DNA from 3 places in the Marinomonas sp. THO17 genome. Region 1 is predicted to be linked to each of the others. Evidence: predicted binding sites of a transcription regulator. Region 1 holds the regulator's gene; each other region holds the start of a gene.
What was found. Region 1 encodes sigma-54, which starts transcription at its own class of promoters, with help from an activator protein. Its sites were predicted from a motif close to TGGCACNNNNNTTGCTNT; they were not measured.

Region 1 (10,456 bases):
TTCGATACTCAACGAGAGCCAAAATTAAATTTAGAATTTAATTTTAACGAGAATTCTCTTTATGTTGGTGAGATTAATTTGCCTTTAACTGTTAAAGAGGGGCAATTGTCTTACAGCTCAGATAGTGGTTTGGCTGGTTCAGTCTTTGATATGGAATTACTGGGTGGGCAATCCCATCTTACTTTATCTTCAAGTAGAGAGAATGAAGTTTTTTCTGTATTAGGTGAGTTACAGGGTAGCTTTGCACCGAAGCAAGTGGCGCTATGGCAAGGATTACCTAGTTCTCTAGCAGATAAACTTTCAGGACTGTCTCAATACCAAGCGCAACTAACAGTAAATCAATCCCAGCAAGGTCAAGTCGATTTGACGCTGTCTAGTGATTTGAAGGGTAGTGGTTTGGATCTTCCTGACCCTGTTGGTAAAACGGCTGAGAGCACTAAGAACTTAGTCGTCAAGGTGAGACAGCATGATCAGGATTTACTGATTGATACTCAGTATGCGAATTTATCGCAAGGTCGATATTTATTACAGCAAGGGCAATTTATTGGTGGTGAAATATTGTTGAGTCCTAATAAAGCCTTAGTATTTTCTGACACCATTCCTAAAGGTTTGGTGATTAAAGGTGAGTTGGATGCTTTGTCCATTCCAGTATGGCAAGACGATTTGGCTGCATTGCATCAGCAAAAATTAACTGACCCTAGTGTATCGAAAAACGAACCGCCTAGTTGGTTGTCTAAAATTGAGTTAATTGTGGATCAGCTAGAGGTGAATGCTGACAACCGATGGCATAATTTGAAAGTCAGTTACGATGCCTCTCAACAAAAAGCCTTCATGGTAAACGCAGATGAAGTCAATTTTATATTGAAAAGTATAAATGATAAGCCGGATTTGCATATCGGCTTTTTAACTTGGCAGTTAGCAGAAGGTGATGACGCGAAGCAAGGTAATCAAGCAGCAGATAAACCGCCATTTGCAGTCCAAGATATACCCAGTATGACGTTAGCTGTAGATGAATTATATATTAATGAAAGCCCTTATGGGGATTGGCAGCTTGATATTACTCAGCAAGGCAATACTTTGACGGTAGAGCCAATTACCACAAGTTTGAAAACAGGTCAGTTTTCGTCTAGCTTGTTTTGGCAAGATACGGGAGAGACTTCTAACGTTGCTTTTAATATAAATGCGCAGGGCAAAGATCTGGCCGAATTGACGAAGAAATTTTCTGACGATGCGTTTGTGTCATCAAATAGTTTTGATATTAACGTTGCTTTGAGTTGGCAAGGTCATCCATTTCATTTTGATCGAGAGACATTGTCTGGGCGCATTAAGTTTAATGCCCAAGATGGAAACTTTAGTACACTGGATGAGTTGCCACCTTTCTTAAAAGTGTTAGGCATTTTCAACATGGGGGCACTGAGTCGTCGTTTAACCTTAGATTTTTCTGATATCTATGAGCCAGGCTTAACATACGATGAATTTAAAGGCGAAATGAAACTCGAAAAAGGAATTTTACACACTCAATCTCCTGTTTCAATTATTTCACCAACGGCAGAACTTTATCTGTCAGGAAAGGCCAATATAGTTGATGAAACCTTGGATGAAACCTTGACGGCCACTTTTCCAATCTCAGGTACCTTACCTTTGGCTGGTCTCATTTGGGGAACGCCTCAATTGGCTGGTTTGCTTTTTATCACAGACAAACTGATTGGAGATCAAATCTCCAAAGTGACGAGTGTGAAATACAAGGTAGAAGGGCCATTCAGTAATCCTGTGATGACGCCTGTTCGTTACACGCCAAAAGATAGGAAGGATTAATGCAGACATTAGCTGTTGCCGCTATTCAGTTGACCAGTGGTTATGAATGGCATGAAAACTTGCTGGATGTAAAGCGTTTGGTTACTAAAGCCGCCAAAGATGGCGCCCGTTTAGTTGTGTTGCCAGAGAATGTATTTTTATTTGACGGTAAAGCCATGCGTGATCTGGCGGAATCAGAAGTGCAGGATCAATTGTTTGAAGAGGTTCTGCAATTGGCGAAGAGTTTGGATATTTACCTGGTGATTGGTTCTCATCCTGCGATAGAAACGGGTGCGGGCGAGCCTGTTGATAACCATCGTGTGCGTCAAGCTTTATGGGTCATTAACCCACAAGGTGAGGTGATTTCGCGATACGACAAAATACATTTGTTCGACGTTACTGTAGACGATAAAGCGGGTTCTTATCTTGAGTCCGAAGTAATTGAACCAGGGGATTTACAAGCAAAAGTCGTCGAGATTGATGGTTTTAAAGTGGGATTAAGCATTTGTTATGATCTACGTTTTCCTGAACTGTATCGTCTGTTAACTAAAATGGGCGCTGAGCTTTTGTTGGTTCCGGCAGCTTTTACTTATGTTACGGGGAAGGCGCATTGGAATACACTATTAGCAGCCCGGGCCATCGAGAATCAATGCTACGTCCTTGGGGTGAATCAGTGTGGTTGGCATAATGATAAACGTCAGACCTATGGTCACAGCACTTTGTATTCACCATTTGGTGAAAAATTGCTTGGCTTGTCGGAAGAGCCTGGCTATTTTGTACATCAAATTAACAAATTAGACATTGCTAAATACCGTGAAAAGATGCCCTGCCTTGAGCATCGTCGATTTAGTTAGTTAGGATTAATAGATAGTAATAAGCCCGTTTGTTAAGGGATGATAAACGGGCTTATTTTTGTTTTCGTGTATTTGTTATGAAAATAACAGTGTAAAACGAATAAGATTATTCAGCTAAGCCTAAACGTTTTTCTTCTGTTTCACGTAAGAAGCGAAACAGCTTTTTACGATTGGTGGTTTTGCCTTGTTGGGAAACTTCTTTCTGAGATTGACGAATTAGGTTGCGCAAAGTTTGAATATCTTCAACTTCGGGATGTTCATCCAAGTAGTTAGCCAATTCTTCTTTACTGTTTTCACCAATTAATGCATCGCGTTTAAGCTCTAATTGATGGAAAAGCTTGTTATAAGCGGCAGATGTGGTATCAAACAGAGCCAATCTTTGTTCGATGGCTTGGTGATCTTCGCTACGCATCACTTTGCCTATGTATTGCAAATGACGACGGGTGGCTTCATGTTGCTTAATACGGTCGGCTTCATTTAAGGCGTCACGTAGTGTGTCAGACATAGGTACTTTCTTTTGCTGGCTTTTGCTCAGTTGCAAGAGTTTTTTGCCTATCTCTTGTAAGGCTTCCATTTCACGCTTGATCTGAGTTTTGCTCTTAGGGGTGTCGTCTTCGTCTTCGAATTGATCAAAATCTGTCATGAGAACCTATACAAGAAAAATAGTGGCCAAGCCTAGGAAGGATAAAAAGCCCACCACATCGGTCACGGTTGTTAAAATAACACTGCCTGCTAAGGCTGGGTCTATGCCAATTTTTTTTAATAAAATGGGCAATAAGGTTCCAGTGGTAGCGGCAAAAAGTAAGTTAATGATGGTTGCGCCTGCAATGATATAGGCAATCATAATATTGTCAAACCAAACGGCCGTAAGAGCGGCGATAACACTAGCCCAAAGGATACCGTTCAGCATACCGACAATTAATTCACGATTGAGTAGCCAGCGAGCATTGGTTGATCCTATTTGGTTAAGCGCTATCCCTCGAATAACCAAGGTCAGTACTTGTGAGCCTGCGATGCCTCCCATGCTGGCGACAATGGGCATTAAAATGGCTAATGCCACCACTTGGTCTAGGGTGTGTTGAAATAAACCAATGACATATGAGGCGATAAAGGCGGTAATCAGATTAATACCTAACCAAATAGCGCGACGTTTGGTGGTTTTTAGAATAGGGGAGAAGGTATCTTCATCATCATCCAAACCAGCCATACTTAGCATGGAGTGCTCAGCTTCGTCACGGATAACGTCTACCACGTCATCAATAGTGATGCGGCCGAGCAGTTTTTGGCTTTCTCCATCGATAACTGGAGCAGACACTAGGTCCATATTTTCAAATAGTTGAGCGACATCGCTGGCAGGTGTATCAGCGGTGATGGAAGTGTAATCCGTTTCCATGATGTCGCGTACTGTGTCGTCAGGATCACTCACTAAGAGTTTGGTTAACGTTAGTGTACCCAATAAGCGATCTGAACGGCTAACGACCAACAGGTTATCCGTCATATCTGGTAAGGTATTGTGACGACGTAAATAGCGGAATACGATATCCACAGTGATGTTCGGACGAATGGTGATGGTGTCCGTGTTCATCAAGCCACCCGCTGAATCCTCAGAGTAGCTCAGTAGGGTTTCGACACGGGTTCTGTCTTGCGCCGTCATAGACGCAAGAACTTCTTTTACGACCGTTTCAGGTAAGTGTTGTAATAAGTCGGCAAGGTCATCACTTTCAAAATGTTCTGATACTGCAACCAAGCGCTCAGTATCCATTTCTTTTAGGAACTGGACACCTATGTCTTCACTTAGATATTGAAGTACTTCCCCCTCGTTTTTAGAGTCAATTAACTCCCAAAGTAATTTACGCTCTTTTGGGGGGGAAGATTCGAGTAAACGGGCTACATCTTGTGCAGGTAGGGCGCCGTTAAGCAGGTATCGCGTCTGCATAGTTGCCCCAGACTCAAGGGACTCACTAACGGTCTGCAGATGGCTTAACGTTTTTTCAGACATGGAAACTACTCGTCTTCACCAAAACGATCATTAATCAAAGCCAAGACGGCTTTAATCGCTTCTTCCTCATCTTCTCCATTGGTTTTAACAGTGATTTCAGTACCTTTGCCTGCCGCCAACATCATCATTGCCATGATGCTTTTGCCGTCAACATTACGACCGTCCTTCTCAATGGTGATGTCACATGAGAAACGTGATGTGGTTTCAACCAGCTTGCCTGCTGCGCGGGCATGCAGGCCAAGCTTGTTGATAATAGTAATGGATTCTTCCTGCATGCTGTCTCATCCTTATATTAAAGATTCAAAGCTAGTGTATAACTCTTCATTGGTTTTTGCGTTACGAAGTTCTGCTAGTGCGTCAGGTGACTGCGCCAATTCAGCAATTTGCGCTAGAGTCGATAAGTGTTGATCGCATTCGTGAGGTGGCACAATTAAGGCGAAGATCAAGTCAACACTCTGTTTGTCGACAGAGTCAAAGTCAATGGGGCTTTGTAGTGACATAACAACAACGGCCGTACGATTGGCAGATTCTAGACGGCAATGCGGGATGGCAATGCCATTGCCTATGCCGGTGCTACCTAATTTTTCACGTGCCAACAAGGCGTCATAGACAGCTTCATTATCACAGTGTAGGCGGTTAGAAGTGATCTCCGCCAAACTTTCAAGAACCCGTTTTTTACTAACAATGTCTTGTTTAGCAAGCACCAGATCGGCTTTTAATAGTGAATTTAATGGCATGATACTTAATACCTGTTAAATCAATCTTTTTCGTTCATTGGAAGGCGGTATATTCATCGCCTCACGATATTTGGCAACGGTGCGTCTTGCTACTTGAATGCCTTGGTCCGCCAAGATGGTTGCTAATTTATTATCACTAAGTGGTTTCTTAGCAGGTTCATCAGCAACCAATTTTTTAATCATAGCGCGTATGGCGGTAGAAGAACATTCACCGCCTGACGCAGTATTAACATGGCTTGAAAAGAAGTATTTCAATTCAAAAATGCCTTTTGGTGTATGCATGTATTTTTGTGTAGTGACACGAGAAATAGTTGATTCATGCATGCCTACTTCTTCGGCAACATCATGTAATACCATAGGTTTCATGGCTTCTTCGCCAAGTTCGAAGAAATCAATCTGGCGACTCACAATACAGCTGGCTACTTTTAGCAGAGTTTCATTACGACTTTGTAAACTCTTCATAAACCATTTAGCTTCTTGTAAGGAATTTTTGATGTAGCTTACATCTTCTGCTGTAGAGGCCGTGTTGGCCATCGCAGAATAGGTTTCGTTAATCTTGATCGGCGGTAAAGCGTCATTATTCAATTCGACTTGCCAAATGCCGTTACGCTTTTTAACTGACACATCTGGTATGACATAATCCGTGTCGTCTTCATCAATGGCGGAACCTGGGCGCGGATTGAGTTGTTGGATAAGGTGAATAACTTCTTTAAGCGCTTCGTCTTTAAGCTTGGTTTTACGGCTTAACTGCACAAAATCTCGACTGCCTAGCAGATTTAAATAATGGCTGATCAAGTTTTGTGTGCTTCTGAATAAAGGGTGGTCTTGGAAAGCTTCTAATTGCACTAGCAGACAATCCCGTAAATCAATAGAGCATACGCCGACCGGATCAAAGCGTTGTAATCTGTGCTGAACAGCTTGGATTTCATCCAGTTCAAGGTCTTCTAGATCACCTGTGAGAGATTCTAGAATGTCTTCTAATGGCATGCTCAGATAACCGTCAGGCTGAACGCAATCAACAATCGCGTAAGCAATCTCCAAGTCACGGTCTGACATGTGAGTAAGATTGAGCTGCCAAATTAAATGGTCTTGAATACTCTCTGCTGGAGCATTACGACTCTCAAAGTCCATTTCATTATCGAAGCTAGTCACATCGCTTACTGCGGCTGAGCTTTGATAGGTATCATCCCAGTTGCTATCAATTGACAACTCTTCTGGGATACTTTCCGTCCATTCTGATTCTAATCGGGCTTCTTCGGCTGACTCACTGTTTGCCTTTTCTTTGCTTGTATCGTTTTCGACTTTAGATTCAATGCTGGCTGGTAAGTCGATGGCGGTTAAGTCGTCGTCATCTAATTCCAGCAAAGGATTGGATTCAAGGAATTCATGAATTTCTTGTTTTAAATCCAATGTCGAAAGTTGCAGCAAGCGAATGGCTTGTTGCAACTGCGGGGTCATGGTTAATTGTTGACCGAGCTTTAGCTGTAAAGACTGCTTCATGGAGCAACTCTGTCTGATTTAATAAATAATTGGAACGAGTTATGCATACTACTCCCTTTCTACAACAATGATAAGGGGTTACAGGCGGAAGTCGTCGCCTAAATAGACTTTTTTTACTTGTTCGTTGTTAATTACTTCACTGGCATCACCAGAAGCTATGATGTAACCATTGCCTACAATGTAAGCTTTGTCACAAATATCCAGCGTTTCCCTTACATTGTGGTCGGTAATTAAAACGCCAATGCCGTTGTCTTGTAAATGTTTAATAATCAGCTTTATATCGCCTACAGAAATTGGATCAACCCCTGCGAAAGGTTCGTCTAATAATATGAATTTAGGATTCATTGCCAAAGCACGTGCAATTTCAACTCTACGCCGTTCGCCACCAGAAAGGGCCATGCCTAAATTTTTACGAATATGAGTGATGTTGAATTCTTCCAGCAATGATTCTAGACGTTCTTTCTGCTCAGTTTTAGACAGTTCTTTACGGGTTTCTAAAATGGCTGAAATATTGTCTTCAACGGACATTTTTCTGAAAATAGAGGCCTCTTGCGGCAAATATCCCACCCCTTTTTGGGCTCGTACATGCATGGCATCTTGAGTAATGTCCTGGTCGTCGATAAAAATTCCCCCAGCATCATTGGCAACCATACCGACTATCATATAAAAACATGTCGTTTTACCCGCGCCATTTGGGCCTAGCAAGCCAACGGCTTGACCCGATTCAACAGCAACGGAGACATCCTTCACAACAGGGCGTTTTTTGTAACTTTTAGCTAGGTGTTTTGCTTCCAGTCGAGCCATGAATTAGTTTGCCTTGCTTGTTTGTGGTTGTAAGGTCATAGATACACGACCGGAATCTTTTTTCTCAGCGCTGAATGTGCCGTCATTGATCATGTATAAAATATAGTCTGCAGAGATGGAGTTTTGCATTCGACTTAGGTAGCCCTCACCAATGATTTCAAGTTTACCTTCATCTGTGGAGTAATGAATTTCATTGCCTTTGCTGATAACGATATTACCACTCCAGTCTATTTGCTGGCTGAATTTAGCTGGAGTGCCGGAAGCCTCTAAACTACTGAATTGTCGAGTTTCAGGGTTGCTCATTACTTTTAAATACTGGGCTTGAATTTCAATCGAACCTTGTTTAACAATGACGTTCCCTTTGTAAATTGCTTGCCCTGTATTTTGGTCAAAGGAAGCTTCGTCTGCTTGAATCTCTAGTGGTTTTTCAATGTCGTTAGGTAGAGCAAGGCTGTATTGACTTAATGTTATCAGAGTAATTAAACCAGATAATTTAGTGAGTTGTTTCATAATTTCCTCGTACTGATCCTGTCATAACGACTTCTTCAGAATTGATATAAGTAATAATTTTGCCTGCAGAAGTTTTGCCTTGAGAAGAGATAAGAATTGCATCTCCTTGGCTGGTTAATGATTTATCTTGGTCTAAATAATGAATAGTGTCTGCATGCAAAATCACATCTTCTGATTGCTTATATTTTTTTACCGCTTCTGCATTACGCGACAGCAAAATGTCGTTACTACCATCCTCAATAGTGCCTTGCGAAGCGTGAGCGTGCCAACTACCAGATATAGAATACCTATCTATATTTGGATTCTCCAATAAGGTACGTGACGTTTGGATGTAGTGTAGGGTTTGCTCGGCATTGATTCGCTCAATCAGGTTTCCTTGCGCATCATATCTCAGCGCGACAACCTGAGTGATAAAATAATCTGGAGTACTACTTAATGACTCAGACTCAACTAAATTGGTATGGGGTAGATTTTTGTACCAAATTAGCATTGTAATAATGGCGCACAATAGAACGATTATCAGTATATTGCGTAGACCTTTAAATGTTTTGTTTGTTGTCATTAAGCTGGGCCACCTGTACCTAGAATGTACAAGTATAAAGCGTAAGCGATCAGTAGTGGTAGTCCTAGCCATTTTGGAATGCTATTACTCTTAGTGCGCTTGAAGACAAAAATGGCAATGACCAAAGCCAGTGTTAAAAAAAGTGTCCATGGATAATCACGAGTTAAAATACTGTGATCTAGCACGCCTGGTGCTATCAGAGCAGGCAAGGGTAATACCGTTGCTAAATTGAATATGTTAGAACCTAAGATATTGCCGATGGCGATATCGTGATGTCCTTTGCGCACACTACTGATGGAGGCTGCTAATTCCGGTAGACTGGTGCCAATGGCAACAATGGTTAAACCTATTACCAATTCACTGACTCCAAGTTGAGTGGCGATTCCTATGGCGCCCCACACCAATAACTTGGAACTGCCAATTAAAACTGCAAGACCCAAGATCGCAATGAATAGTGAGTGTCCGATAGCGCTTCCATCATCTTCCGGAAGTTCTTCTGTTAGTTCGTTGGACAAATCTTTACTGCCTTTTAGTAGCAAAAACAAAATCACTATAAACGCAGCTACTAAGATAACACCGTCTAGAAAGCTGAGGTGTTGGTCGTGAATTAATAGCCCTGTTAGAAGTGTTATGCCTAATACAAGAGGGACTTCTTTGGTGGCAATGCCCGCAGTGATAGGTATGGCCGAAAACAATAAAGTGGCGCCTAAAACTAAAGCAATGTTCGCTATGTTAGATCCCAGCACATTACCCACAGCAATTTCAGGAGCCTGATCCAATGATGCAATGGCGGAGACAACCATTTCAGGTGCCGAGGTTCCTAGAGCCACTAGCGTAATGCCTATGATAATGGGGCTTACATTGAGTTTCTCTGCGACCAAAGCAGAGTTTTCAATAAACTTATCAGAACTAATAACCAAAAAAATCAACCCAGTGATCAGGGCAGCAGAAAACAACAACATGATGAAGGAATTACTCATAATTTCAGGAGCTACCATTTAATGAGGTTTGTCATTGAAATTCAAGGCTTGACCTAGCAAACAAATTGTATTTACACGGTGTGAGATTTTATTTCCGAAAAGGCGGTGTTAGTATCAGTCGATATTCGCTAGGGAATAAGGGTGTATTTGTGGAAGACGCATATATAAAGGTGCAAGGGTTAAGTTTTTATCGTGGTGAAAGAGCCATCTATAAAAATGTCTCTTTGACCATTCCAAGAGGTAAGGTAACTGCTGTAATGGGGCCAAGTGGTACAGGTAAAACCACTTTGTTGAAATTAATCGCCGCACAATTGGTGCCGGATCAGGGACAGATATGGGTAGATGGACAAGATGTTCATAGTTTGTCTCGTAAGAAGCTTTATAAAGTCCGCAAAAAAATGGGCATGCTTTTTCAGAGTGGTGCCTTGTTCAGTGATATGTCAGTGGCAGAAAACATCGCCTTTCCACTTGAGGAGCATACTCAACTCGACAAAAAACGTATTCAAGAAATTGTCATGGACAAACTTCATAGTGTAGGTCTACGTGGCGCGCATCAACTTATGCCGTCTGAATTATCTGGCGGTATGGCAAGGCGTGTAGCATTAGCCAGAGCTATCGCCTTGGATCCGGACTTGGTGATGTATGATGAACCCTTTACTGGTCAAGACCCTATCTCAAAGGGCGTGCTGGTTAAATTGATTCGACAATTAAACGAT
Region 2 (10,456 bases), 890 kb from region 1:
AAGGACTTAGAGAACATGGGGTCTGCCGATACATAAGTCGCACTCACCACCATGGTCACCAAGGGCAGCCAGGCCAGAGGTGAGACAGGTTTAAACACTTGAATGATTGGGTTCAATGCACTGTAAACCGCATTGTTCAGGCCAATCAAGATACCCAATGGAATAGCAATAATACAGGCCAAACCAAAACCGGCTAACACGGTATACAAGCTGGTAAATATTTGATCAAAAAAAGTCGGTTTGCCTGTGTAACTACGAATTTTACCTACATAATTAGGGTCTTTCGCCTGACGTTTAGCAATTCGATCTTCTTGGCGTTGGTAAAATTTCTCTTCTTTTTCCCGTTCTGCTTGATGCTCAGCAATCAAATTTCCCCATTGCTGATACACCACAGTCGGGCCAGGAAACACCCCTAAAGAGGTATTCACACGGCTTGCTCCCACTTGCCACAACAAAATAAACACAAAAATGCCACACACTGGCAAAATAATGCTTTTCAGGGAAACCTGTTCCAGCTTTTCTTTAAGTGATGTGATGGAAAATTCCAACATAGCCATGTTCCTGCCCTTAATTGTAAAACACTCGCCAAAGGCAGTGAGCCAAAAGGCCCACTGCTTATCAGCTATTAGATTTGGTCATCACCTTTCAGACCAATTTTAAAGCTCTTCAGATAATCGTTTGGACGTTTACCGTCATACGTTACCCCATCGATAAATTCACTTTGTGGGGCTTTAAAGCCATCTTCCGTAGCAAAATCCGGGAAATCGGATGCTTGCATCAAGCCATCTTCAATCAAAGACTCCGCAGCTTGGGCATAGATATCAGGACGATAAACCTCTTTTGCTGTTTTCATGAACCACTCATCAGACTTAGGTTCTGCAATTTGTCCCCAACGACGCATTTGTGTTAGGTACCAAATGGCATCACTGTAGTATGGGTAAGTGGCGTTATAACGGAAGAATACGTTGAAATCTGGCACTTCACGCTTATCGCCTTTTTCGTACTCAAAAGTACCTGTCATACTATTGGCAATAACGTCATAATCGGCACCCACGTACTGACTTTGTGACAAAATTTCTACCGCTTCTGGACGGTTAGCATTGTTATTTTCATCCAGCCATTTGGCCGCACGAATCATGGCTTTCACCACTCGAATATGAGTAATTGGATACTCGTCAGCCCACTCTTTACTCACACCAAACACTTTCTCTGGGTTATTTTTCCAGATCTCGTAGTCGGTAATGACTGGTACACCAATGCCTTTGAATACCGCTTGCTGGTTCCAAGGTTCACCAACACAGTAACCATAGATAGTACCGGCTTCCATGGTGGCTGGCATTTGTGGCGGTGGTGTTACTGACAGCAAAGCGTCTGCATCAATTTGCCCACTGGTATCACCTTTCGCAGGTGCATAGTAACCTGGGTGAATACCACCAGCGGCTAACCAGTAACGTAATTCATAATTATGCGTCGACACAGGAAATACCATACCCATGTTGAATGGCTTACCTTCAGAGTTGTAACGATCAACAACCGGCTTCAACGCACTGGCACTGATTGGATGAACAGGCTTACCATCGGCTCCAGTTGGAATATTCGCTTTCATTTCATCCCAAACGTCATTGGAAACCGTAATACCGTTACCATTTAAGTCCATGCTGAAAGCGGTAATAATGTGAGCCTTAGTACCATATCCAATAGTGGCACCCAGTGGTTGACCCGCCAGCATGTGCGCACCATCCAACTGTCCATCGATTACACGATCCAAGAGAACTTTCCAATTCGCTTGCGCTTCTAAAGTAACGTAAAGACCTTCGTCTTCGAAGAAACCTTTCTCATAAGCAATCGCCAAAGGCGCCATATCCGTTAGCTTAATGAAGCCAAACTTCAATTCTTCTTTTTCAGGATAGTCCAATTCTGCATGGGCGGCTCCTGCCAATAAGAAAGAGCCCAATAGCAAAGCCGCCGTAGATTTTCTTACCGACTCAGCCACTTTTGGCAATTGCATAACCGTTTCCAAAGACCTCAAATTCATCGTCACTCTCCGCTTCAAAACACAAAAAAAAGGCGCATACCCACTACATTACTGTAATGGATAGGCGCCTTTGCCATTCTTTAACAACTCTACTTCGAGCTATCAATCATGTTCGTAACTGTGCAGCATCGTTGCTACTGTTACCTGATGTATGTTGCAAATCTATCTAATTTGACTTTGTTATCCTTGAAGCATTTATTATGCCAATAAAACCAAAGCATTGATTTTATTGGATTTTTAATAAAGAAATAATTTCCTATTGCCAGCCTAGATAATTTTATGCTCTCTTTTTAAGCATGGCGCACCATGAAAAGCACCTTTATAATGCTTTAAAACCTTTTAAAATCCCTTGTGAATGCAACACAACTCGACCTTCGGCCACATCTTCTAACCAAGTGGCTTCCTGCTGGCTTGATAAATGCCAAGCATTATCCATGGTACTGCTGATGTTCAACGCTTTTTCATAGATATCTTGACGATATACTTGAGCCGCTAATTGATTAATGTTCTGTGCTAAAGGTAGCTGTTGCCAGCGATGCATCTGCCCCATGACCCATAAAGCGTAACTTGGCAAAGGTCGATTAATTTCTTGCCCAGAGAAACGCTGATATGCCTCCATTGGCCAATCAAACTGACCTTTGGGTTTAATGGCACTGAAACCATACACCAACTGCTCTACCCGGCAATTAAGGTAGTCAGGATGGCTTAGTATGCTTAATAGTTCGGTCTGATTACTGACTTCATCTACCCACTCACACGCCAACTCTAATGCTCTTATAATAGCAATATGAGTCGCACCATTTTGCTCTGCCCAAGCCGTGTTCACACCAAATACTTTTTCTGGCGTGCTGCCCCAAATTTCATACCCAGTCACCAACATGTGGCCAACACCCTGCTCAACCGCTAGGCTATTCCAAGGCTCCCCCACACAATAACCATCGATTTCACCCGCTTTTAAACTGGCCAACATCTGTACGGGCGGTATCACTACTAATTGCACGTCGTGATCAGGATCAATATTCGCACGCGCTAGCCAATCTCTTAGCTGATAGTTATGGGAGGAATAAGGGTAAACAATAGCAAAACGTAATGGTGATGCTTGCTCTTTACGCTCATCAATATAACGTTTAAGTGCCACACCGTTGCGAATGTCTTGGGTGCTATTAGCAAAGCCCGTTAAGGCTTCATAAAGCGCGTTACCTATGGTAATACCATTGCCATTATGACTGACGGTAAATCCCGTTTGCATAGCCGTTTTGATACTGCCGACACCCAAGGTTGAAGCTATCGGCATGGAAGCAAGCATGTGAGCGCCTTGCAGAATATTAAAAGTCACTTTATCGCGAATACTCGCCCAAGAAGCTTCTTTAGACAATTCTACTGCCACTCCTTGCTGAGCAAAAAAGCCTTTCTCTTTAGCAATGACAAAAGGGGCACAATCAATCAGAGGGATAAAACCAATACGCACACTTTGCATATCCCTATTGATATCCTGTGTAACATTAGGATCAGGATACGTCATTTCGTCCCTCCCATAATCTCCATTACCGAAATAATATTTCGAGCCACTTCCGTCATTCGCTGGCTTCGATCCATCGCCAATTTTCTAAGCGCCTGATAGGCAGCAGGCTCATCACATTGTTGATGTTTCATGATCAAACCCTTCGCTTTTTCGATTAACTTGCGATCTTCAAGTTGAGTTTTTACCGTTTCCAATTCTGATCGCAAGGCTTGGAATTCTCTAAAACGCGCAATGGCAACCTGTAAAATGGCTTTCACACTACCACTATTAACACCGTCCACTACGTATGCACTGACCCCAGCACGTATGGCCGCCTCCACATGACGAGAATCATCTTCCTCGGCAAACATAACAATGGGTCTGGGATTATCTTGGGTGAGTCGTGACATGTTTTCCAACATATCGCGATCTGGAGATTCAATATCAATAATCACCATGTCAGGCTGACATTCCGTAACAGCTTGACTAAGGTGTTTGGCATTTTCTAAACGTCGAATAACACGATAACCACTGTCCAACATGGCTTGCTCAACAATAGCAGCTCGGGCAGGTTCATTATCGACCAACATCACGGTCAATTCTTGTTGTGGGGGCGCAGGCATAGTGCACTCTCTTCTTATACAAGCTCATTTAAACGCTATAAAGCAAGATATGCGCCATTAACGAACATAGATTTAAAAAACAAAGGGGTCTGTGAAATAACTTAAAAATCAAATGATTGAATATATTTAAATGTATAAAAGCAGGTTGAAATCAAAATCATACTTTGCCAAACAAGCAGAAAAGCGCTGCAAGAGTGCAAACTTGATAAAATGAAAAATTAATGCACCATTAGGTAACTTTTCGCCTTCAATGCTAAGGTCAAACGATCACCTGTATCCGTTTTCTTATAGATTGAAGTAAGATGAGCTTTAACCGTTCTTTCTGTAATGGCCATTTCATGGGCCACTTGCTTATTAGACAATCCCGAGGCCACCAAACGTACCACATCCATTTCACGTTCAGACAGTTCACTCATGTCCAAACTAGGTTCATTCAATTGTTCAGTAGATTGACTGATTAATTGCTGAATAAAGGCTTTCCCACCCCAGATTTCTCCAGAGTCAATCACAGAAATCACCAATGAAAGTTGTTCTTGACCGATATAGGGTGCACATTGACCATTCACACCTACTGAAAACATACGCAAAGCCGCTTGCTGACTGGCTTGATTGGGAAAAACAAGCAGTTTCAATGAAGCAAATTGTGATCTCAAAAGCACCACGTCTTCAACCTGCTGAGAAAAAGTGACATCCGCTAAAAATACAAAACAATAATGAAATGTCTGGTTTGAAGTGGATAAAGCTTGTTGTGCCTCCTCCAGATTCATGACTTTTACCAATTCAGCACCTTTTGGCACTACTTTTAACCAGTGCTGCCAAACCGCTTCATCTGTATTCCAACACAATATTTTCAAAACCTGACTCGTATCAATAGGTATTTATATTATTCTAACCAGCTGACAACATTTGGTTGTTAACATTTGTTATCCACTTTAATAGGCAAACAATTTTTTGTAATTAGCGTTCACGTAAGGCATTTTGCTTGGCTTTCAAAATGGGTTTTAATAGATAATTTAATAGGGTCTTTTTCCCCGTGATAATATCCACGCTAGCTTGCATACCAGGGATGATTGGCAATTGTGCATCAGCTGAACCCAAGAAATTTTTATCAGTTCTGACTCGCACCAAATAAAAGCTATTACCCTCTTCGTCTAAAATGGTATCCGCACTGATGTTTTCAACCGTACCATCCAAGCCACCAAAAATAGCAAAGTCATAAGCAGACAACTTCACCACAGCGGGCAGATTTGGTTTGATAAAGCCTATGTTCTCAGGTCGTATTTTAGCTTCGATCAATAAAGAGTCTTCAATCGGCACTATCTCCATCAGATTCATACCTGGCTTGATAACACCACCGACAGTGTTAATCTGAATCTGTTTAACAATACCCTTTACCGGCGAACGCACCTGAGTACGCGACACCTTATCCTCCAAAGACACGCTGGCTTCGCGAATTTGATCCAACTTACTGCGCACATTGGTCAATTCTTCTTGTGCATCCGCACGAAATTTAGCAACACTTTCATCTAGCTTACTTTGCGCTTCTTTAAGTGCTGCACGAGCACGTGGAATCGCTAACTGAGTTGCTTCCAAGTCTCCTTGCAGTTGGTTGACTTCGCGCTCTAATTGCAAGAGTTCAACCCGCGATACCGCCCCTTGTTCAAAAGCTGGCCGCGTTAATGCCAGTTCTTCTCTAGAAAATTCATAACTCTGTTTGAGATTGTCCAGCTTAGCTTGTAGTTCAACGATTTCTTGCTTTTTCTGTTCTATTTGCTGCTCAAAACCTGCTTGATTGGTACGCAATGACTCTAGACGGTTGTCGTATAGATCCATCTCTCGATTCACTACCGAAGGATAATTGCTGCGTAAATCCTCATCAAACACTGGCGGCATACCGTCAGACTCGCCTTGCAAGCGTGACGCTCTGGCTTGCAAGTTGATGAATTCTGCCTGCTGCTCCCGCAAAGAAGACAAGGCTTCAGTGTTTTCAATAGTCATGAGGATCTGACCTGAATTGACCACTTGACCGACCTTGACGTTAATTTCTTTTAAGATCCCGCCTTCCAAGTTTTGAATTTGCTGCACCTGACTGGAAGGAATTACTGTCCCCTCACCCACAGTCACTTCATCCAAAGCGGTAAAATAGGCCCATACTAGAGACGTCATGATGAATAAAAAAATCACCCAAAGGATAATACGTCCCCCCCGAGGGGTTCTCAGCATTAACGCAGCATTTCTATCGGATAGGTAACCAAGGTCACCTTGTGTTACTGAGCGCTTACTCATAATCAACTAACCTTAAGCTTACCTTGGCGCAGTGCTTCGTGTACTTGTTCTTTCGGACCATCAGCAATTAAACGACCATTGTCCATCACAATAATACGATCCACCATGTCCAACATGGACGCTTTGTGTGTAATCAAGATCAAGGTTTTATCGCGCAAACTTTCCATCAAGCGACGCTTCATGCGTGCTTCAGTTGTGTTGTCCATAGACGCTGTTGGCTCATCAAGAATCAGCACCGGTGGATCGAATAACATAGCACGAGCAATCGCGATACTCTGTCGCTGCCCTCCCGATAAAGAAGCACCTCGCTCACCCACCAGGCTATCCAATCCATTAGAACGTCGATTGGCAAACTCAGATACTCCCGACAATTCCGCCGCTCGAATAATGGCATCATCTTCCATGTAAGGTGCACCCATCACTATATTGTCCTTGATGGAGCCATAGAAGAGGTTTACATCCTGCGACACCGATCCTAGGTTACGACGTAAATCGGTAGGGTTAATCTGTCGAAGATCCACACCATCAACTCGAATGGCGCCACTGCTGGGAGTGTATAAGCCCGTCATCAGCTTGCCTAATGTGGATTTACCCGAACCAATACGCCCAATAATAGCGACCTTTTCCCCTTGACGAATATTGATATTAATGTCCGTAATAGCCGCTTGATCCTGATCTGGATAGGAAAAATTCACAGCATCAAACTGGAACTCTCCTTTAAAGGTTGGACGGTGCACAAACTTAGTGTCTTCTGGGTTCTCCACCGGTGAAGACATAATTTCATTGAGAGAGGTAAAGGCCGACTTAGCTTGATTATAACGGGTTGCCAAACTGGCCACTTGCGCCATTGGCCCCAATGCACGCCCCGTTAACATGACAGAGGCCACTAAAGCTCCCATACTCATCAAGCCTTCGGAAATTTGATACACACCCACTATGACGATCACAACCGTGGTTAGTTGTTGCGCCACCATAGCAAAAGAAGAGGTAGATTGTGACAACTGACGTGTTTTCACCCCCCAATCGGCAATGTTGCCCACGGCGTTTTCCCATTGCTTTTGCAATACCCCTTCAGCGTTGTTTAACTTAACACTTTCGGCGTTGTACAAACTTTCAATCAATACCGCATTTTTCTGCGATGCCGTTTTCTGACTTTCCTCGATGGATCTCTTTAATGGCACTTGCACTATCACACTATAAAGTAGGATCAATACAATGGTGACAATTGGAATGTAACCCACAGGACCACCAATTAGCCAGATCACAAAGACGATCAAAAACATGAAAGGTATATCCACCAAAGTCGTAATAGAAGCAGAGGTGATAAAATCTCGTATGCTCTCGAATTCCTGCAAGTTCTTCGCAAAAGCACCGATTGACTTCGGCCTTGAGGCCATGGTGATGTTATTGACCCGCGAAAAAATCGCTGCGGAAATCAAAATATCAGATTTTTTTCCTGCAATATCAATAAAATAGGCACGTAACATACGCAGTAAGAAATCAAACAAATACACAGCCGCAGCGCCTATCGCCAACACCCATAAGGTATCAAAGGCATTATTAGGTACCACACGGTCATACACATTCATGACAAACAAGGGACTGGCCACAGCAAACATATTAATGAGCAATGAAGCGATGAAGACATCTCGGTAAATACGCCAAGAACTCAGTACCGTCCCCCAAAACCAATGACTCTTTTTCTGCTTGGCTTCGTCAGACTTTTCCGAACGTTTATCAAACTGATAGACAGGACGAACAAAGAAGCAATAACCAGTATAACTGGCTTGTAATTCAGTAATCGGAAGGTTGATCTCACCTTCCCCCGATTCTGAACGCAAAATTTTTGCCACCCCCTTTTCATCATCAATGTCCAACAAAACACAAGCTTCTTGGTTTTCCAGTAACAAAACCGTAGGTAAAACCATATGGGGGATTTTTGCCAATTTTCGCTTAACAAATCTTGAACTGATGCCAATGCGCTTTGACGCACGATGAAAAAGTTCGGGCGTCATAAAATTATCGGTAATGGGTAAACCAGCAGCGATAGCATCAGCAGTATAAGGATTATTAAAATAGCGACTCAGTAAGACTAAACAGTCTAGTAAAGGATCTGGGTATTCCAGCAAACTGGCATTTGGTTGCCATGTTTTAGTCTTTGTTAACACACCTTCTTCTGCGACAGTCTCGCTTTCAGCTTTCACGCCAGTCTGAACAGATTCAGTTGAACCGCTGACATTCTCATCTTGATGCTCATCTTTTAATGACTCAGGATTGTCCTGCGCTGAGCGATCAGAGTCTGACATACTCTTTTTTCTCCAAGGTAAACGAAAAAAACAATTTAAAACCAAAGGCATGTGATTTCTGGTCTAGAATAGTAGTTCTCGGCTAAGATGGGAAGTTAACTAAGCGAGCCACTACAAATTGATACAAAGAGGGTAACAAACCATGCTTTACGCAAAACTCGATAATGAGGGTAACATTGTTGATATCGCGACCTCTCAATCTGAGGAATATGGACTATTAGTCGCCCCCAATGAACCCAGTGTCGCAAAAATTTTAGAACAAAAATTCGCCGATAATGACTCTCGTGATACGCAACAAATGTTAACCGACTCAGACGGCGACATGATGCGTATACTTGAAGATTTGATTGACCTGTTGACAGAAAAACGTTTAATTCAATTCACCGAACTTCCGCAAGCAGCTCAAAAGAAACTGCTCAGCCGTAAATGGGTACGTGGCGTGCACACCCATAATGATGAAAGCTTGATAGCTGACAACGACACACTGCCCTCTTCTGATGGAGACTCTTTTATTTAACCTGCTGTTTTATTTAACTTCTTTTGCGTCCTTTTATAGAAGAATCAACAGCTTAAATCACATGTCTTGCGCGCGACCAATAACAAAGCCTTGCCCACCAGACACATCAAATCTTTGAAGCGCTTCGCATTGCTGATCACTTTCAATGCCCGTGGCAATCACGTCAATATGTAAACTACCAAACATTTTGCATAAGGTATGCATGAAAAAAGATTCCGACTCTTTGCCCGCTGCCATTCGAGTGTAAGACGAATCTACTTTCACATAATCTGGCATGAGACTTTTCAAATATTGGAATGCCGAAAATTGTTTACCAACATTGTCCACACCAAATTTTACATGACATTGTTTCAGTACTTGCGACAGCTTCACCGCATTGTCTTCATCCGCTAAAACGTTTTGCTCAGAAATTTCAAACACTAATAACTGCTTCACTTTGTCATCCAGTGCGTCTAATGTTTTCACTAGCCACGTCATAAATTCAGGCTTATTGAAAGATGACGCCGACAAGTTGATTGCCAGCGGATGCTTAACGGGTTGACTCTGAATATGCTCAATCACACTTTGAATGATGACTTGGTCAATCTGGCTCCCCAAATCAAACTGCTCCGCCAAACCAATAAAGAATCCCGCGTGATAATCTTTCCCCCCATGACTCAACCCCATGAAGATTTCTTCATGGAGAATCGACTGCTCCTCGTCTAACAGAACCACTTTTTGCTTTTTCAAATTAAACGCCTGATTGGCAATCGTGGTTTCCAAGATACGCTTCCAATCCGTTCTACTTAAAGCAGTATCTTGATGGGTATTAAGCTCCATAATCTTGACCGCATTCTTCCCTACCCGTTTGGCTTCACGTAAAGCGGTGTCTACTTGTGATAAAGCACTAGCACGAGTCACAGAAGGGTCTAGGATAACAGCGCCAATATTGGCTACATGGGATGAATAACTGATATCGGCCAAATCCAAATCCTTTAGGCTCGTCATGATATTATGAGTGACTTTCTCCAAGCGATTGAGGTCAAAGTTTGGCAAGAGCACAATAAAATCCGCTCCAGACAAACGTGCTAAAGTCGCTGTAGAAGACATTTCAGCAACATGTTGTTCAATGATTTCCGCTGTTGCCTGAATAAACATATCCGCCGATTCATAACCGCGTTCGTTATTAAGTCTGCCAAGGTCCGCCAA
Region 3 (10,456 bases), 1.2 Mb from region 1:
CGTGCTGGCGCCCACGAAGACATTAACTTATTGACTGTTCTACCATCGGCAAATGAGCCTGGCCTTCAAGTCAAAGCCAAAGATGGCTCTTGGATGGACGTACCCTGTGATTTTGGCACTCTAATCATCAATATAGGGGATATGTTGCAAGAAGCTTCAGGCGGTTACTTTCCTTCCACGTCTCATCGAGTAATCAATCCAGAAGGATCGGATAAAACCAAATCACGTATTTCTTTACCACTATTCCTTCACCCGAAACCGGAAGTCGTATTATCCGATCGCTATACGGCACAAAGCTACTTACATGAACGCCTTGTAGAGTTGGGTGTCATTTAAACCATGAGGGCTTGTTCCATAACAGACAAGGAACAAGTCCTTTTCTTTTTGTAAAAGGGTGCAAATTCTGCGCATATTATCCGTTCTTTAAGCGAGTTACCTTTAATTTATTAAAAATGCCCATAGCACCTTCTTAATATTCATTTTTTAGGTATCCAATTATGAGCAGCAATCTTAATATCCAATTTGTCTCAGACATCATGTGTCCTTGGTGCGTAGTGGGTTTGGGTAATTTAAACAAAGCTCTAGCGCAGCTTGATGATTCTGTAACGGTAGATATTTCCTTCCAGCCATTTGAATTGAATCCCAATATGCCGCCAGAAGGACAAAATATCCAAGAACATATTATTGAAAAATATGGCATCACTGAACAAGAATCCGACCAAAACCGCGCCATGATCAAAGCCCGTGGTCAAGAAGTGGACTTTGATTTCAATTTTACCAACGACAGCCGCATGTATAATTCGTTTGATGCGCATCGCCTACTTCATTGGGCAGGCATTCAAGGCAAGCAAGCGGAGCTAAAAGCAGCGCTGTTTAAGGCACACTTTACTCACAACCAAGACGTGAGTGATTACACTGTGCTAGCCAATCTAGCTGCCAGTGTGGATTTAGATTTAACGGAAGCCAAAGCCGTATTAGAAGGTCAGTTGTATGCCAGCGAAGTACGTGAACAAGAAACCTTCTGGCAACAAAATGGCGTTCAATCTGTTCCAACCCTAATCATCAATAATAAATACGCGATTTCCGGCGGACAGCCGGCAGAGATATTTAAAGACGCATTAGAAGAAATCATGGCAAAAGAAAGCGTATAAAACACTTGGCAAAGACATAAAAATGCCCCGCAGGTGCGGGGCATTTTGTTACCAGAACAAGTCTATCAGCTCAGTAACTATTTAACATGGTTAAGGCATCCTAGAATGGATAAGGCGTCGCACTGGCTTTTACCGTCATCCACTGCCAGTGAGTATACAAATCCCAGTCTGCAGGGCCACACACTGCGCTGCCATTACCTGAAGCACCACAGCCACCAAATGGGTTAATGCACTCATCGTTCACGGTTTGGTCGTTAATATGCAACAGACCAACATGCAATTGCGCACCAATCGCCTGAGCACGAGACAAGTTATTCGAAATCACGGCACCAGCTAAGCCATATTCTGTGTTATTGGCTAACTCAATGGCGTCCTCATCTTTGTCAAACGTCACGATATTCACAACTGGACCAAAAATTTCTTCATCGAATGAGCGCATGCCAGGTTTTACACCACTCAATACCGTTGGCTGGTAAAATGGCCCTTCATGGGTACCACCAGCTTCTAGCTTCGCACCTGCCGCCACTGTATCTTGCACTATGGCATGTACCCTCTCTAACTGACGAGGATTGATAATAGGTCCAATTGCCACTTCACTGGTAGCAGGATTCCCCACTGGCAAATGCTTGGCTTTCTCGACAATTTTTGCCGTCAATGCTTCAGCCACACTTTGCTGAACAAGAATACGTCCAGATGCCATACAGATTTGGCCTTGATGGAAGTAAGCTCCCCATGCAATATTACTCGCAGCCACATCAAGATCCGCATCTTCCAACACGATTAGCGAGCTTTTACCGCCCAACTCTAAAGAAACTTTTTTCAGGTTACGACCACAAGCTTCACCCACTTTACGACCCGCTGCTGTGGAACCAGTAAAGGCCACCATTTGCACTTCAGGAGCGGCACAAAGTGCTTCACCCGCTTCCACACCACCTGGCAAAACTTGCAACAATCCTTTAGGAAAGCCTGCTGCTTCCAAAGCCATTGCTAAGATAAATCCGCCTGTCACTGGTGTTTGTGGGTCTGGCTTAGTGACCACAGCATTACCTGTAGCTAACGCTGGAGCAATAGAACGAATAGACAAGATAAGTGGGAAATTAAAAGGAGAAATAACCCCCACGACACCTAAAGGTTGACGCTTCGCATAAGATTGGCGTTCTGGTGTCGAAGGTAAGGTAAGACCGTTTGGTTCCAACGTCATGTTGGCTGCAAGCTGAAGAATGACAATCGCTTCTTTCACTTCATGCATACCTTTAGGAACAATACCACCCGTTTCACGTGCAATATATAAGGCTAAATCATCGAAATTTTCCTGTAGGAATTGCGCCGCCTTGTGAAACATTGCCGACTTATCTCTTGGTGGTACAGACAGCCATTCTTTTTGGGCTTTGCTGGCTTGCTGGCAAGCTAGATAAATATCGTCTGCTGTCGCCATGCCCACTTGGCTCATTGCCTCACCAGTTGCAGGTTCAATGACATCTTGTGATTGTTTCGCCGCAACCCAATCACCATTAAAAAAGTGACCTGACCATTTTTGTGATGTTAATACAGAGTTAGACATAAAATGTTCTCCTAAGTCTTATTTTTATTTGATCTCCAATAAATGGATTAGCCTGACAGAGCAATCCTCATGCCGCTTACTCAATTCCTTGATTGCTATTTACATAATTAACTGATTCTCAATAATTTTTCTCTTAAAAATCAAAAATCGAATGGGGTGTCGCAAAAAATGGATGAAGCAAACAGTTGACCATATGATGAAAAAACATTCAGACTAAGAAAAACGCTTAACCATTTCATCAGGGCAAATTGAGACAGCATAGTATGACGCATCCTTCTCGCATTTCATTGGCCGACATGGCAAAAAACGACGATACTGTTTTACTCAAAGGCAGTTCAAAGGAATTGGCGTCGCATCAATATCCTTCTATAGATGATCTAACAGAATGTCTGTATTTTTCCCCTGGAGATGGACGCATATGGCTAGAAGAAGAACGTATGATTCTCCTGCATACCTCTTCATTTGGCTTGTTACGCCAAGAACTGATTGATTCTCTTGGGTTAGACAAGTCTCGCGATATTTTAACCAGAACAGGTTACCTTTCCGGCATTAGAGATGCTGAATTAATCCGCCAACGTTGGCCAGATGCACAAGCAGCTGCCATCTTTGAAGCAGGCACCCATCTTCATGGTTTAGAAGGATTGGTGAAAGTAGAAACCCTACATTTTGAATTCGATACCGAAAAAGGTTTATATGATGGGGAATTTATCTGGCATCACAGTGCTGAAGTAGAAGAGCACATTGCCACATATGGCTTCGGCAGTTCGCCGGTATGCTGGATGGAACTTGGTTACGCTATCGGATATGTATCTGGCTTAGTCGGCTCACTGGTTGTCTTTCGTGAGGTCGAATGTCAGTGTATGGGGCATTCTGTATGTCGTGTTGTTGGAAAATCCGTTGAACTATGGGACAGTGTCGATGAAGACATCCGCTTTCTCAATACAAGAGCAACGACAAATAAAAATCCCGCTTCTGCTGACACAGCCTCACCAGATGACAACCTAGAAGAAAGTCAGGAAACGTCAATGATAGGCGTATCAGCCACCTTCACCGCAGCCAATCATGCCTTACAAAAAGTGGCTCCCACCAACGCAACTGTGTTATTTACAGGGGAATCAGGCGTCGGTAAAGAACTGTTCGCCAGTATGCTACACAAATTCAGCAAAAGAGAAGGTCCCTTTGTTGCCTTTAACTGCGCGGCGCTACCTGAAAACTTATTAGAATCCGAGCTATTTGGCGTAGAAAAAGGCGCTTATACTGGAGCCTCGCACAGCCGCCCAGGACGTTTCGAAAGAGCCAACAATGGCACCTTATTTCTCGACGAAATCGGCACCTTAAATCTTGCTGGGCAGAGTAAATTACTGCGCGCTTTACAAGAAAAGGAAATTGAACGGGTGGGCGGCATAGCACCTATAAAAGTCAATGTTCGTGTTGTGGCTGCCACCAATGTCGATCTGCGAGAGGCGGTCAAACGTGGTGAATTTAGGGAAGATTTATTCTTTCGCCTAAATGTCTTCCCTATTCATTTGCCACCATTACGAGAACGTAAAGCAGACATCCCCTTGCTGGTAAATCATTTTTATCGCTACTTTTGCCAACAACATAACAAATCCCCCACAGGCTTCACTCAGAATGCACGACGTGGCTTATTCAACTATGACTTCCCGGGTAACATTCGCGAATTGCAAAATCTCATCGAACGAGGCGTGATTGCCGCAGAAGAAAATGAGCTAATCGAGCTTCATCATGTGTTTCGCAATGAAAGCATACCAGAGGAAGTCATTTATTCTGTTAATCAAAAAGGCACTCTTAGCCAAACAAATAAACCTGTATCCAATGACAATTTAGGAGAACAGATTAAGCAATTTGCCGAGGGACAAGGTAACCTAGCATTAGAAGAATTGGAAAATCATTTGCTACAGACGGCAGTGGAATTGGCGCAAGGCAACTTATCTGAAGCCGCACGAAAGGTTGGCCTGACTAGACCGCAACTGGCCTATCGTTTGAAGAAGAAATCCGCTCCCTGATTTCTTCTTCAACATAGACCCAAGTTTGCTGTTATTCAACATAGACCCAAGTGTGCTGTTATTCAACATAGACCCAAGTGTGCTGTTATTCAACATAGACCCAGGTGTGCAGTTAAATGTAGGTAGACGCCAAGCCTCCATCAACAGGAATATTCGCACCACAAATCCATCGAGCTTGCTCCGAACATAGAAAGGTAATGACATCCGCCACTTCATCAGAAAAAGCAGGACGCAACATTCGATCAGCATCGGCTTGTACTCTTTCTTCCCCTAACATGCTGACAAAATCCCCTAAAATGGGAGTCATAACAGGGCCTGGCGCCACACAATTCATACGCACGCCATGATCTCTAAACCAAGGCAGAGCTTGTTGTGTGGTCCAAACAATAAGCGCTTCTTTAAAATACTGATAGCAAGTGTCTTGCTCTACAGGATGCTGTGCTAACCATTCGGCACCTGCATGATAGTCTTTGGTCGCAGCCAAGGCTTTATGTTCTGTTAAACGCTCTGGCCATTCCGCCCCTAAAATAGACGCCACGTTGACGACACTGGCTCCTTGGCTAAAACGCGGTAATAGGGACTCAGTCAAATAACGTAAGCCAAGATAATTAACTCGTCCTACCAATTCTGCTTCTGCAGTACCCGGAACACCAGCAATATTGCACAAAGCGTCAATTTGTTCAGGCAAGTGCGCAATGGCTTGATCAATAGCGCTAATGTCGCCCAGATCAACCTGAATGAAATCGTCCAAAGACAAACTAGCAGGGTTTCTATCCATACCAATCACTCTCGCCCCTTGATGGCGAGCAAACTTGGCAACATCAGCGCCGATACCAGAAGACACACCAGTAATCACAATCGTTTTGTTGGCTAATGACATATAGATTTCTCCTTATTTTTATTGTTCAAATCGCAAATCAATGACACGACCTAACGCCGTCATAGATGAAAAGGAATTGCACGGACCATGCCCACAAGACTAAAAATGCTGAGCGAGACATAAATGAAAAACTATATTATTGATTTAATTGATTTTATCTAAGCGACTTAATTGATTAATCACGGAATACTGAAAGGACATAGTCATTAAAATTTAACGATATGATGAAAAACCATCAAAGTATCGACAGTCGATCTTCATCATATAGAAAAGAAAAAGACAACCGCTCTTAGTCATTCACTTTGTGCTTGTAATTTCAGACGCTGCCGAATACGACTTAATGCCACAGGGGTAATGCCTAAATAAGAGGCAATTTGTTGTTGAGGAATGGTGTCTTTTAAATCTGGATATTCAACACAAAAATCCAAATAACGACGTTCTGCTGAGTGTTCAACAAAGGCACTTTCTCGCGTGTCTTTGGTGAGAAAAATTTGTTCCATGAAATGACTGTAATAGGTCAAAAAACCTAAGTCTTGATGCATCTGAGTATAAAACTCTTGCCAATCATAAGAGCTAATTACGCAATCCTGTAAGGCTTGTATACCAAATAAGGTCACCGAGTTTTCAACCATTGCACGAGTGGAACCAATAATCTTAGGTGCTCGTACAAAGGCCTTAGTAAATTCTTTGCCATCTTGGGAAATCTTCACATAACGCACCAGACCTTTATGCAAAAAGAAAAGTCGTTGAGCATAGTCCCCTTGGCGAAACAGAAAATCCCCTTTTGCCACAGCATGAAAGCTCATCGGCAAAGACAGTCTTTGCCAATCGATCTCAAAACCCTGCTCAGTAAAGTGACGTTGAAACTCGATCTCTAGTTGCGCCTTGTCCATACCCTTTCCACTGCGTCTAAATATCATTAGGCTAATATGATTAGATAAAAGTTTACCCTTCTACCAATGGTTTGATTTTAGTTTGTTGATCAATCAAATACAAAGCCACTAGCAAACACACCAGCCCCAATGCAAACCCCATATTCAGTAGCAAAGACCAGTTCCAAGTCGTCAAGACTAAATAAACTGCAACCCAAACAGGAATAGTATAAGACGCAGCCAGTATGCGATTCGCTCCCACACGACGCACCAATATCTGTTGCAGCATAAAGGTAAACAGAGTGGTGAAAATCGTGAGATATAAAGCGTTTAGCCAAAAGCCTAGCTGTCCCCAAGCCACATTAGCCAGATCGCCCCACCACAAGACAATGGGCAATAACCATATAGAACCAAACAACATGATCAGAAAGGCGCCTTCAAATGCCTCGACGGATTTCCCCCATTTTTGTACCGACACCACATGAAAGGCCAATAAAACAGAGGCTGCAAGAAAAATATAGTCACCTTTGTGCCAAACAAACGGTCCACTTCCTTGTGTCGCCAACAACACTAAAATAGCCCCAAAAGAGCCCAGCACAAAACCAAATACCTTAACGGGTGACATTGCTTCATCTAACCAGAACTTAGCGATCAACACGCCCATTAAAGGGACCAGAGTATAAAGCACGGACGTATGCAATGGCGTTGTCGATTGCAAAGCGATAAACATACCAATAAAAAAGCCAACCAAAGAACCACTAATCATTGCGTAATGCCACATCGTTGGCCCTTTAAACAAGGCTTTCATCTGCAACAGAAAATGATGCTCGGTCTTAACAAGATATTTCTTAAAGAACAAGATACCTGCCATCAACACTAGAGCAAAAACAAAACGAAAAAATGCTGTCGCAATCGGGCTGGCGTACATCACCATATTGCCCGACACCACAAAAGATGATGCCATCAATAAGGCCCATACAAAGAGCATAATCAGCGGGTTCATAACAAAGGTCCTTGTCTTAGTGACTATGGATTGATGGCATTACAAGCATGTACTTCTGCTAGTTTCGGAGCGATAAAACGATCAAATAAATGTTCTGCAATGACGCTTTCTACATGAATATGAAAGGCCTCAGCCAATAGCTTATGTAATGCTTCAGCGGACTCTATCAGACACTCGGTTTCAGTACCGTTTTGACGGATAAAGTACACATGATTACGAATCCCCGCCGTACGCTTATCATCCTTAATACTGGCTACCAAATTATTCACGAAGACAGCTTTAGGATGTTTTGAAGAATAGAAGTTTCCCAAGACACAATCTTCATCTGTGTAATGGGCCAAATCAAAGCGATATAGGGTATAAAACTGCTTAGATTGCGGCTTCCAAATTTGCAAATCGAATTCCCCATCCGCACTCTTCACAATACGGTAGGTATCCGTTGCAATGGTTTGTTCTATGTCTGGCTCTAAGCGCAATGGTTGCGTAGGACAATCTGCTCCAAATCCCATGTCAACCAGATACACATCATCTTGTATGCTGACCAAAGTAATTCTGTGAGTACGCGGACGATCTAATAATTGACCATTTAATACCCGCGCCATCACCAATCGTACGTCATAACCAAGATGGGACAAGAATTCAAAAGCCAATTTATTGTGCTCAAAACAATATCCACCAAACCCCTGGATGACTATCTTGTCGAGAATATGGGATAGATTTAAAGAAATGTCCTCACCCAATAACACGGCCAAATTATTAAAGCTGTACTGTGCAATATGATGAGATTGTAAGGAGCAAACAAAGTCCAAAGATTGGCTAGTCGGAACAGTAAGTTGTAAATCGTCTAAATAAGCCTGTAAATCTGACATGGTGATTCCCTTTGTATTTCGCAATAAAGTGGATCATACAGAGAAAGAAAAATAGAAGAATTAACCTAGGTTAAGAAGGCGCAAATTTTTCTACGCAGGCAAAACGACGGACTGATTCAAACCTTCTCTCATTTTTAGACAAGACGGGGTTTAGGCTGAATCGCCAAAAAAACCTCTATAATACAGGCACTAATAATAAAGAGAGCCCCCATATATTCAATTACTCCCATACGTTCTTCAGGTAAAATGATGCTCGCGGAAGTCACCGCCACCACCACCTCCGACATCATAAGCAAACCTGCTCGGCCTGGATTAATTAACTTCTGCCCCCAAAAAATAGCGGTTACGACCGGCATAAAAATCAACAAGGAGACCAAGCAGGTCACCAAAACAATAGAAGGCGTGAGTTCAAGATGCAGCAGAGCGAGAGGGGCAAACAGATAACCAATGACTAAGGCTCCTAATGCGGTGAAAGAAAATTGTCCCAATGCCATACCTGCTATCGGTATCTGATCATAACGTCGAACCATTGAGGCACCCAATGCCCAAAAGATACCAGATAAAAACGCCAGTAAATCGCCTTTCCCCTGCGAACCAAGATCACCTTCCGAAAGCAACAAGACCATACCTGAAAGGCCGATAAAAACCGCCAACCAACGGGACCATACAACCCGCTCTTTTAACCAAACAATTTCGATTAAAGTGGCCCAAACAGGGGTTAAATAAAATAACAAAGTGGCCCGAACGACTGAGGAGTAAATAACACCGGATGAATACAAGGCAATACCCATTCCAGTGCAAAAACCGACCAACAGAGTTTGACGCCAATAGGGGCGGTACTGTCGCCAAGTCAGCCCAACCAATAACAGCAAGGGCAAAATAGCAGGAAGATTTAACAAGGCGACAGCCGTCATACCATCTACCCCTCGAGATTCTAAATATCTCAATGGCATCCAGTAAATTCCCCAAAAAGAGGCGGCAATAAACACAACCGCCGACGCAAATTGTGTTCTTGATATGGAGAGCAATTGCATAAAACCGGTTCCTTATTGGCTTAAAACACACAGAGCATTCACTGCTCAGCAGCTCATTTAAGCCGCGTATAAAAACGATGCAACTGACAATATAACCCAATGAAAGCGATGTACAATCCTTTTGCCTGTTATCATAAGGCTCATCAAAACCTGATAACAAGGTATAAGATATAGACCAACAAAACGATGTTGATCGAATGCAGTATTGGTTCCAAAGGACAATGTCTGATCACTACTGGCCTGTTTCCAAGACCCAAGCATCCTGTCCCAAACCGCTAAAACCACGCCAAAGTTACAGTCATAATCCTCAATATTGGAAGAATGGTGACGCTGATGCTGAGCAGGTGATATAAGCCACTTCTCCCATTTTCCATAACTTAATACCACAGGCGAATGTCTCAAGTTTGCGCCAAACAGATTGAATAAAAAGGTAAAAATAGACACTCCCCAAACCGTGTAAAGGGAAACCTGATCAGGAAACAGCACAACAAAAACGCCAATACAAACCGCTTGAACCAAAGAGGCACGTAAGAAAAACAGCATGCCTTCTACTGGGTGCGTACGAAACACCGTCATGGGGGTAAGCACTTTGGCACTGTGGTGAACTCGATGAAAAGCCCAAAGAATGGGCCATTTATGCAACAGGCGATGGAGATAAAAACGACTAAAGTCGTCGAGCAAAAAATAACTCACGGTAAATAACGCCACCACAAGACTGGTCGACAGTCTGATTGGAGACATCTCCAGCATAAAGGATTGACATTGGTAGTAGACCCAAGTCGTTAATAACACACTTGATGGTAATCTAGGCGTTAACAGAGCCATTAAAAAGCGATTGATCAAAAACACTATGTAATCTGTTTGCGCGGATTTATGCCACCAAATCGTCGGCGAAAGGCATTGTTGTAGACGTGCTTTTACTTGACCGGGATAACGCCACCCAAAAAACACCATTGCCACCAATAAAGCTGACATCAAATACCAAATAGATACCCGCTTCTGCACGCTTTGCAAATCGGCAAACGTCTGCAGCAACACACTCAACAACCAATCAAGATA

Region 2: a site for sigma-54 is predicted at 4,199-4,216, ahead of ABXS85_RS05110 (ANTAR domain-containing protein). Genes of this name have one in related genera too.
Region 3: a site for sigma-54 is predicted at 2,770-2,787, ahead of ABXS85_RS13850 (benzaldehyde dehydrogenase). Genes of this name have one in related genera too.

The regions. Positions count from the first base shown of each region.
Region 1 covers NZ_AP031575.1:194,860-205,315, forward strand. The annotation lists gene ABXS85_RS00845 (YhdP family protein) at 1-1,815, shown strand, start outside; gene ABXS85_RS00850 (carbon-nitrogen hydrolase family protein) at 1,815-2,648, shown strand; gene yjgA (ribosome biogenesis factor YjgA) at 2,755-3,291, opposite strand; gene mgtE (magnesium transporter) at 3,298-4,647, opposite strand; gene ABXS85_RS00865 (HPr family phosphocarrier protein) at 4,653-4,922, opposite strand; gene ptsN (PTS IIA-like nitrogen regulatory protein PtsN) at 4,935-5,384, opposite strand; gene ABXS85_RS00875 (RNA polymerase factor sigma-54) at 5,400-6,884, opposite strand; gene lptB (LPS export ABC transporter ATP-binding protein) at 6,963-7,688, opposite strand; gene lptA (lipopolysaccharide transport periplasmic protein LptA) at 7,692-8,198, opposite strand; gene lptC (LPS export ABC transporter periplasmic protein LptC) at 8,182-8,688, opposite strand; gene ABXS85_RS00895 (calcium/sodium antiporter) at 8,760-9,740, opposite strand; gene ABXS85_RS00900 (ATP-binding cassette domain-containing protein) at 9,890-10,456, shown strand, end outside.
Region 2 covers NZ_AP031575.1:1,083,693-1,094,148, forward strand. The annotation lists gene ABXS85_RS05095 (ABC transporter permease) at 1-551, opposite strand, end outside; gene ABXS85_RS05100 (CmpA/NrtA family ABC transporter substrate-binding protein) at 626-2,035, opposite strand; gene ABXS85_RS05105 (CmpA/NrtA family ABC transporter substrate-binding protein) at 2,355-3,557, opposite strand; gene ABXS85_RS05110 (ANTAR domain-containing protein) at 3,554-4,159, opposite strand; gene ABXS85_RS05115 (response regulator transcription factor) at 4,378-5,013, opposite strand; gene ABXS85_RS05120 (HlyD family type I secretion periplasmic adaptor subunit) at 5,117-6,445, opposite strand; gene ABXS85_RS05125 (type I secretion system permease/ATPase) at 6,448-8,751, opposite strand; gene ABXS85_RS05130 (hypothetical protein) at 8,894-9,268, shown strand; gene ABXS85_RS05135 (EAL domain-containing protein) at 9,326-10,456, opposite strand, start outside.
Region 3 covers NZ_AP031575.1:2,901,323-2,911,778, reverse strand. The annotation lists gene ABXS85_RS13860 (2OG-Fe(II) oxygenase family protein) at 1-336, shown strand, start outside; gene ABXS85_RS13855 (DsbA family oxidoreductase) at 498-1,151, shown strand; gene ABXS85_RS13850 (benzaldehyde dehydrogenase) at 1,252-2,712, opposite strand; gene ABXS85_RS13845 (sigma-54-dependent Fis family transcriptional regulator) at 2,976-4,739, shown strand; gene ABXS85_RS13840 (coniferyl-alcohol dehydrogenase) at 4,852-5,619, opposite strand; gene ABXS85_RS13835 (Crp/Fnr family transcriptional regulator) at 5,913-6,512, opposite strand; gene ABXS85_RS13830 (DMT family transporter) at 6,565-7,494, opposite strand; gene ABXS85_RS13825 (arylamine N-acetyltransferase) at 7,518-8,363, opposite strand; gene ABXS85_RS13820 (EamA family transporter) at 8,498-9,397, opposite strand; gene ABXS85_RS13815 (sterol desaturase family protein) at 9,455-10,456, opposite strand, start outside.